DNA from 2 places in the Stenotrophomonas sp. YJH_SMC_54 genome. Region 2 is predicted to be linked to the other one. Evidence: riboswitches for the same ligand, from Rfam matches in the RefSeq annotation. Region 2 holds a riboswitch; the other holds the start of a gene.
The links. A riboswitch is a leader RNA that binds a small molecule or an ion and turns the genes downstream of it on or off. The one in region 2 is predicted to bind glycine.

Region 1 (4,520 bases), on a different contig from region 2:
ATGCCCATGCCGCCCAGGAAGATCGGCAGCACCGCCCACGGCAGCACGAACTGCGGCGACAGCGCCACGTAGCCGACATTCAGCAGCACCGACAGCGCACACAGGCCGAAACCAATGGACACCTGGCGGGTGGGCGTGGTGTGCCCGGCCATGCGCCCGGACAGGAACGAGCCGGTGGTCATGCCGCCGATGGTGGGGATGAACAGCCAGGCAAAACCACCCTCGCCCAGATGCAGGTGCTGCATCACGAACACCGGCGCCGAGGAGATGTACAGGAAAATGCCGCCGAAACCGATGCTGCCGGCCAGCGCCAGGCGCAGGAACCGCGGGTTGAAACCGATGCGCACGTAATCACGCAGCAGCACGCGCGGTGACAACGGCACCCGTGCCTCCACCGGATGGGTTTCCGGCAGGTAGCGTGCAGTGGCCGCCAGCAGGATCAGCGCAAACACCACCAGGAACCAGAAAATCAGTGGCCAGCCAGCGCCACTGAGCAGGATCCAGCCGCCGATGATCGGTGCGATGGCCGGAGCGATGCCGAACAGCATCGAAACCTGGCTCATCAGGCGCTGCGCGTCGTGTCCGTGGTACAGGTCGCGGATCACCGCGCGGCCGACGATCATGCCGACGCCCGCTGACAGGCCCTGCAGCGCGCGGAACGCCAGCAGCGTGGTCAGGTCGGTGGACAGCGCGCAGCCGACCGAAGCGCCGACGAACACCACCAGGCCACCGAGGATCACCCGCTTGCGGCCCCAGGCATCGGACAGCGGGCCGTGCGCCAGGCTCATCAGGCCGTAGAACAGCAGGTACACGCTGATGGTCTGCTGCACCGCCACCTCGTCCACCGCCAGGCGCTGGGCCAGCTGCGGGAACGCGGGGAAGATGGTGTCGATCGAGAACGGACCGAACATGGCCAGGCCGGCGAGCAGCAGGGCCATGCGGCGGGTGGAGGGAGCAACAGCGGCGGTCATGGGAAAGGCGTCCGGCAGGGCCATGCGCGGCACGCACGGCGGGCGCCGGTCCCCTGCAGCAGGGACGGCGCCAGATGAATTCGGGTATCCCCCCATCATAGGTGGGGATTGCGCCTGATGCCATGCAGCAGTGCACAAAACGCACGGACGGGCCATCGGCCATTCAGGCGCGGCCGCCAGGTCCGAAGGCGGCCGCCGCGCCCGCAACGGGCTATAATCGGCGGGCAACACGGTGGGAGAAGCGGAACACCGCTGCCGAAGGCGCAACGCCCGTAATCGCTCAGGCCCGATACCACCCGTAACACAACTCTGGAGAGACCGGTTCGATCCGGCGCCGAAGGGGCACGAAGCTGCGGTCCGCCGCGCTTTTAAACTCTCAGGCAAAAGGACAGAGGGGCGCCCCGCAGACCGCCGACCGGCGGCTTGTGCCCGTGCGTGTGCCCTTTCCTGACGGATCCTTCGCCATGTCCCAGAACACCCCTTCCCTGCGTGAGCTCGAGCACCACAACGCGTTCGTCGAGCGCCACATCGGCCCCAACGACGCCGAGATCGCGCAGATGCTCGACGTCGTCGGCCACGCGTCGCTGGATGCGATGACCGATGCCATCGTGCCGGCCAAGATCAAGTCGCCGGCGCCGCTGGCGCTGCCGGAGTCGATGACCGAAGTGCAGGCACTGGCGAAGATCCGTGCGATCGCCGACAAGAACACCGTGCTGCGCAGCTTCATCGGCCAGGGCTACTACGGCACCCACACGCCGAACGTGATCCTGCGCAACATCCTGGAAAACCCGGCCTGGTACACCGCCTACACCCCGTACCAGGCGGAAATCTCGCAGGGCCGCATGGAAGCGCTGATCAACTTCCAGACCCTGTGCGCCGACCTGACCGGCATGGAAATCGCCAACGCCTCGCTGCTGGACGAAGCCACCGCCGCTGCTGAAGCGATGACCCTGGCCAAGCGTTCGGCCAAGTCCAAGTCGGACACCTTCTTCGTGCACGACGCCGTGCATCCGCAGACGCTGGAACTGCTGCGTACCCGCGCCGAGCCCATGGGCATCGTGCTGCGCGTCGGCACCCCGGCCGAAGCGCTGGAAGCGGAAGCCTTCGGCCTGCTGCTGCAGTATCCGGATACCTTCGGCCAGGTGGGCGACTACAAGGCGCTGGTCGATGCCGTGCACGCACGCGGCGGCCTGGTGGCCGTGGCCACGGACCTGCTGGCCCTGACCCTGCTGGCCGCCCCGGGCGAATGGGGCGCGGACATCGTGGTCGGCAACAGCCAGCGTTTCGGCGTGCCGTTCGGCTTCGGTGGCCCGCACGCCGCCTTCATGGCCTGCCGTGACGCCTACAAGCGCTCGATGCCGGGCCGCCTGATCGGCGTTTCGGTCGATGCCCAGGGCAACCCGGCCTACCGCCTGACCCTGCAGACCCGCGAGCAGCACATCCGCCGCGAGAAGGCGACTTCCAACATCTGTACCGCGCAGGTGCTGCTGGCGGTGATGGCCTCGATGTACGCCGTTTACCACGGCCCGGACGGCCTGACCCGCATTGCCCGCCGCACCCATCGCCTGGCCTCGATCCTGGCCGCGGCGCTGCGCAATGCCGGCGTGCAGGTTGGTGGCGACTTCTTCGACACCCTGCATGTCACCGGCGTGCACGCCGATGAGATCCATGCCAAGGCCCGCGCCGCCGGCTACAACCTGCGCGCGATCGACAGCGACTCGGTCGGCATCAGCCTGGACGAAACCACCACCCGCGCCGACATTGTTGCCGTGGCTGCCGTGTTCGGTGCCACGCTGGATGTCGATGCGCTGGATGCCAGCACCGCCGATGCGCTGCCGGCCGGCCTGCTGCGCCAGTCCGCGTTCCTGACCCACCCGGTGTTCAACACCCACCACAGCGAGCACGAACTGCTGCGCTACCTGCGCTCGCTGGCCGACAAGGACCTGGCGATGGACCGCACGATGATCCCGCTGGGCTCGTGCACGATGAAGCTCAACGCCACCGCCGAAATGATCCCGGTGACCTGGCCGGAGTTCTCGCAGATCCATCCGCTGGTGCCGGCCGACCAGGCGCTGGGCTACAAGGAACTGATCGATACGCTGGAAGCGATGCTGGTCGAATGCACCGGCTACGACGCGGTCAGCCTGCAGCCGAACTCCGGTGCACAGGGCGAGTACGCCGGCCTGCTGGCGATCCGCGCCTACCACCGCTCGCGCGGCGAAGGCCACCGCGACATCTGCCTGATCCCGGATTCGGCGCACGGCACCAACCCGGCCTCGGCGCAGATGTGCGGCATGAAGGTGGTGGTCACCAAGACCGATGCCAACGGCAATGTCGATGTGGAAGACATCCGCCTCAACGCCGAGAAGTACAGCGACCGCCTGGCCGCGATCATGATGACCTACCCGTCCACGCACGGCGTGTTCGAGGAAGAGGTGGTCGAGATCTGCGAGATCATCCACCAGCACGGCGGCCAGGTGTACACCGACGGCGCCAACATGAACGCCCTGGTCGGCGTGGCCAAGCCCGGCAAGTGGGGTTCGGACGTTTCGCACCTGAACCTGCACAAGACCTTCTGCATCCCGCACGGCGGCGGCGGCCCGGGCGTCGGCCCGTGCGCGGTCAAGGAGCACCTGGCCCCGTTCCTGCCGGGCAAGCTGGGTGACAACGGCCCGGTCGGCATGGTCAGCGCCGCCAGCTTCGGCAGCGCCTCGATCCTGCCGATCAGCTGGATGTACATCGCGATGATGGGCCGCGAAGGCCTGCGCAAGGCCACCCAGGTCGCGCAGCTCAACGCCAACTACATCGCCAAGCGCCTGGCCCCGCACTTCAAGACCCTGTACACCGGCCGCAACGGCCTGGTGGCACACGAGTGCATCCTCGACGTACGCCCGCTGGAGAAGACCAGCGGCATCGGCGCCGAGGACGTCGCCAAGCGCCTGATCGACTTCGGCTTCCACGCCCCGACCCTGAGCTTCCCGGTGGCCGGCACGCTGATGGTCGAACCGACCGAGAGCGAATCGCTGCACGAGCTGGACCGCTTCATCGACGCGATGATCCAGATCCGCGAGGAGATCACCGCGATCGAAGACGGCCGCCTGGACCGCGAGGACAACCCGCTGAAGAACGCGCCGCACACCGCCACCGCGGTGACCGCCAGCGAGTGGACCCACGCCTACCCGCGCGAACTGGCTGCCTTCCCGCTGGCCAGCCTGAAGCAGAGCAAGTACTGGCCGCCGGTGGCGCGCGTCGACAACGTGTACGGCGACAAGAACGTGATGTGCGCCTGCATCCCGGTCGATGCCTACAAGGATGATGAAGTCGAGGCTTGATTCCTCGCGGCATCGGTAAAGAGAACGGCCCGCGCAAGCGGGCCGTTTTCATGAGGGCGGGTGGACCAGGGTCCACACCCACGGTAATCCCGATCACGGGTCCGGCATCTGCCCCAGGCTCAACTGCCACGACACGCCGAAGCGATCCTGCACCCAGCCGTAGCGGTTGCTGAAGTCATAGTCGCCCACCGGCATCAGCCAGTGGCCGCCCTCGCCC
Region 2 (4,520 bases):
GCTGTGCTATCAATACAACCCATGAACGCAGCCGCCACCCGCTTTTACTGGTATTACTTTCCGAAGCCACTGGCGGAGGAAGGACTGCGCTCACCCTGAAGAAAGCTTCAGACGCATTCCCGAAAGCCGCCAGCGAACCTGGCGGCTTTTTTCATGCCGCCACGCTGGGGACCCCCAACGTTCCGGAGACCTCCCCCAATGCCCCCGCACACCGACGACCTGCGTATCCGCACCATCGAACCGCTGACACCGCCTGCCCAGCTGCTGGCGATGCTGCCGTGTGACGATGAAGCCTCCGACACCGTCAGCGCCTCGCGCGCGGCCCTGCACCAGATCCTGCATGGCCGTGACGACCGCCTGGCAGTGGTGGTTGGCCCATGCTCGATCCACGACCCGAAGGCCGCCATCGAGTACGCCCAGCGCCTGAAGCCGCTGCGTGACGCGCTGGCCGGGGAACTTGAAATCGTGATGCGCGTGTACTTCGAGAAGCCGCGCACCACGGTGGGCTGGAAGGGCCTGATCAACGATCCGGACCTGGACGGCAGCTTCAGGATCGACAAGGGCCTGCGCATCGCCCGTGGCCTGCTGCGCGACATCAACAAGCTCGGCCTGCCGGCCGGCGTCGAGTTCCTCGACGTGATCTCGCCGCAATACATCGCCGATCTGGTGGCCTGGGGCGCCATTGGTGCGCGCACCACCGAAAGCCAGGTGCACCGCGAACTGGCCTCGGGGCTGTCGTGCCCGGTCGGCTTCAAGAACGGCACCGATGGCAACGTGAAGATCGCCGCCGACGCGGTGGGTGCGGCCTCCAATCCGCATCACTTCCTGTCGGTCACCAAGCAGGGCGGCACCGCCATCGTGTCGACCACTGGCAACCCGGATTGCCATGTGATCCTGCGCGGCGGCAAGCAGCCGAACTACGATGCAGGCAGTGTCGCCGAGGCCTGCCAGGCGCTGGCCAAGGCCAAGCTGCCGACTCGTCTGATGATCGACGCCAGCCATGCCAACAGCCTGAAGAATCCGGACAACCAGCCGAAGGTGATCGAGGACATCGCCGTTCAGTTGGAAGACGGTGAACAGCGCATCGTCGGTGTGATGATCGAGAGCCATCTGGTCGGTGGTCGCCAGGAACTGGTGGAAGGCCAACCGCTGGTCTACGGGCAGAGCATCACCGATGGCTGCATCGACTGGGACACCACCGTGACGGTGCTGGAGCGACTGGCCGCGGCCGTGCGCGCCCGTCGCGACGTGAAGGTGTCCGAAGCCGCTTGAGTGCGGCACGTGTGTGGATGGCGGCCAGCGCCTGCGGGGGTGCGGCCGCGATCAGGGCCGGTCGGAGTTGGAGACCGGCCCATCTGCACCGGCGATGCGCCTGGCGCTGCGCATGAGCGACAGCGCCAGGTACATCGCCGGGGTGGTGCGGATTCCGCCGCGCGAACCTCAATGCACTTCGTCGTGGTACACGAACTTCGGCATTTCCCAGCGGTAGTGGATCGCCAGCAGGCGCAGCGCGAAGCCGCCGCCGAGGCAGCACAGGATCGCGGTGGCGTCGGCCACGCCCCAGTGCAGCAGCAACAGGTAGGCCGCGCCGGTCAGCAGTGCGATGATCGCGTACAGCTCCTTCTGGAAGATCAGCGGCACCTCGTTGCAGAGGATGTCGCGCAGCACGCCGCCGAACGCGCCGGTCAGCATGCCGGCGATCAGCACGATCGGCATCGCATGGCCGGCTTCGCGCGCAATCGAGCAGCCGATCAGGGTGAAGGCGATCAGGCCCAGGCCATCGAGCACCAGGAAGGTGCGGCGGAAGTGGTGCATCCAGCGCGCCACCCAGGTGGCGATCAGCGCCGCGCACACGGTGAAGCCCAGGTACTCGGGATGCTTCACCCAGCCCAGCGGGTAGTGGCCGAGCAGGATGTCGCGCAGTGAACCACCGCCGAGGGCGGTGACGCAGGCGATCATGACCACGCCGAACAGGTCCATGCGGCGGCGGCCGGCAGAAAGTGCGCCGGTCATGGCTTCGGCGGAAATGGCGATCAGGTAGATGATGGACAGCAACATGGGGCAGGCTCCGGGCGCGGTGGGGCCGGCCATGCGCGGACGCCGCCATTGCCTGCGCAATGACGGAATGACGATGACCGGTGCCGCTCCCGCTGTCCTTTTGCCTGAGAGTTCAGCGGCATGGGCCGCGTGCCCCTTCGGCGGATCGTCCCGGGCATGCCCGGTGACCTCTCTCCAGCTCGGCGAGTCGAATGCATGGTTGGTGGGATTCCAGCCCACCGGCCTGAGCGATCATGGGAGCCTGCGCCTTCGGCGGGCGCCAGCGCGGCGCCTCTCTCCTGCATTCGGGCGCCAGTATATCCGCTGCAGTGCAGCACGGCATAATCCGGGCATGGCCCCGTCCCTCCGCCCGTGGTTCCTGTACCTGCTCGAATGTCGCGATGGCAGCTATTACGCCGGCATCAGCACCGACGTGGACGCGCGTTTCGCCGCCCATCAGGCTGGCAAGGGCGCGCGCTACACCCGGGCCCGGCCGCCGCTGCGGGTGCTGGCCGTGCGCGAGTACCCGGACCGGGCCGCCGCCTCGCGGGCCGAATGGCAGCTCAAGCAGCAGCCGCGCGAACGCAAGCTGGCCTGGCTGCAGGCGGTGGATGCTGGGTCCCTGTAGATCCATGGCATACATGGATGCCTCTGTGCCGCCATGCGATGATCGCCCAGCCCTCAGCGCTGGAGACCCGGATGTCCACCGTCGCCCTGTTGTTCGCTCTCTCCGCGTCAACCAGTCCCGCTGCCGACCCGGCCACCCTCGCGGCCATCGAAGCCACCTGCCATGACTACGTCGACGGCCAGCTGGAGGCCGACCCGCAGCGCGTCGCCCGCTCCCTGCACCCGGACCTGGCCAAGCGCGCGGTCCTCGGCGATACGCCCGACGAGCGGCTGGGCCTGCGCCGCATGTCGAAGGAAGAACTGGTCGCGCTGACGAAGCAGGGCGCGCTGAAAACCCCGAAGGATCAATGGGACCGCCGCTGCACGGTGCTGGACGTGACCGGCAATGCCGCCTCGGTGCGATTGGAAACGCCGTGGTTCGTCGATTACTTCCACATGGGGCGCTTCGACCAGCGCTGGGTCATCGTCAACGCGTTGTGGTACCCGAAACCGAAGGCGAAGTGAGCACGATGCGTGCCGCCGGTAAGGCATGGGTCTCCGTCGTCGTACTGGCCGCCGGCATCGCACTGCTGCCTGGCCTGCTGTACCTGCTCGGGCTTGCCCTGGTGGGCGGTTGGCCGAAGCCAGCAGACCGTGCGCCCAGTGGTGTGGCTGCGTGCAGCAGTGAACCGCGAACAGGATTTCAGCCGATGAATCCCTGGAGTTTCGCCGCGCAGTTCTTCGACGACGACGCGATGAAGAAGAAGGTGCCAGAGGTGGAACGGGAGGCGTTCTGGATTGCCCGCCGCCATCTTTGGCGGCAGCCACGGCACGACATGCTGCGCTGGCATCTGAGCAGCACGGCACTGACGATCTGGATTACCCGCAACTGGAGTGCCGCGCAGATTGCCGACACCGCAAGGAAGGAGGACTTCTGCCGCGCATGGTCGAAACGGCGGGCGCCCGGCGGCCCGATGAAGCGGTAGATCCACGCCATGCATGGATGATGTTGACGGAGTCAGAGCCCTTTCCTGCGGAAAGGGATCGGACCGCGTGGCAGCCGGCCAGCGGCGGGCACTACCGCCTCGGTCGCCGGTCTTCCTGGTCATCGCCGAAGATGATGCGTGCGCTGCGCTGGTAGCTCCAGTACGCCACGGCCCAGTTCAGCAGCACCACGATGCGGTTGCGGAAGCCGATCAGGAAGAACACGTGCGCGGCCAGCCAGAACCACCAGGCCAGCACGCCCGACAGCTGCAGCCGCCCCAGGTGCACGATCGCGGCCATGCGACCGATGGTGGCCAGGTTGCCGTAGTCGGCGTACTTGAACGGGCCGGGCTCGGGCTTGCCGTGCAGGCGTGCGCGGATCACCTCGGCCACGTATTTGCCCATCTGCTTGGCAGCGGGTGCCACGCCGGGTACCGGCTTGCCGTCGGCCTGGCTCAGTGCGGCCAGGTCACCGGCCACGAACAGCTCCGGGTGATCGGGCAGGGTCAGGTCCGGTTGCACCGGCACGCGGCCGGCGCGGTCCAGCGGCACGTCCAGCGTGCGCGCCAGCGGTGAAGCGGCCACGCCGGCGGCCCAGACCACGGTGCGGGCCGGTACGAACTGGTCACCGAGCGTGAAGCCCTGGCTGTCGATGTCGCTCACCGGGGTACCGGTCAGCACTTCCACGCCCAGCTTTTCCAGCTGGCGGCGTGCTTTCAGCGAAAGTACTTCCGGGAACGAGGACAGCACGCGCGGGCCGGCCTCGACCAGCCGCACCTTGGCGCTGGCCGGGTCGATGTGGCGGAATTCGTTGCGCAACGTATGCCGCGCGATCTCGGCCAGGGTGCCGGCCAGTTCAACACCGGTGGGACCGCCACCGACCACCGCGAAGC

Region 1: another riboswitch for glycine. It lies ahead of gcvP (aminomethyl-transferring glycine dehydrogenase); the one in region 2 lies ahead of AC5P5S_RS06325 (trimeric intracellular cation channel family protein).

The regions. Positions count from the first base shown of each region.
Region 1 is NZ_JCAFRS010000002.1:266,385-270,904, forward strand. It holds gene AC5P5S_RS03555 (multidrug effflux MFS transporter) at 1-971, opposite strand, end outside; glycine riboswitch at 1,271-1,373, shown strand; gene gcvP (aminomethyl-transferring glycine dehydrogenase) at 1,436-4,303, shown strand; gene AC5P5S_RS03565 (VOC family protein) at 4,397-4,520, opposite strand, start outside.
Region 2 is NZ_JCAFRS010000004.1:136,388-140,907, forward strand. It holds gene AC5P5S_RS06320 (3-deoxy-7-phosphoheptulonate synthase) at 199-1,272, shown strand; gene AC5P5S_RS06325 (trimeric intracellular cation channel family protein) at 1,441-2,058, opposite strand; glycine riboswitch at 2,141-2,246, opposite strand; glycine riboswitch at 2,260-2,349, opposite strand; gene AC5P5S_RS06330 (GIY-YIG nuclease family protein) at 2,390-2,665, shown strand; gene AC5P5S_RS06335 (nuclear transport factor 2 family protein) at 2,737-3,168, shown strand; gene AC5P5S_RS06340 (hypothetical protein) at 3,174-3,629, shown strand; gene AC5P5S_RS06345 (NAD(P)/FAD-dependent oxidoreductase) at 3,721-4,520, opposite strand, start outside.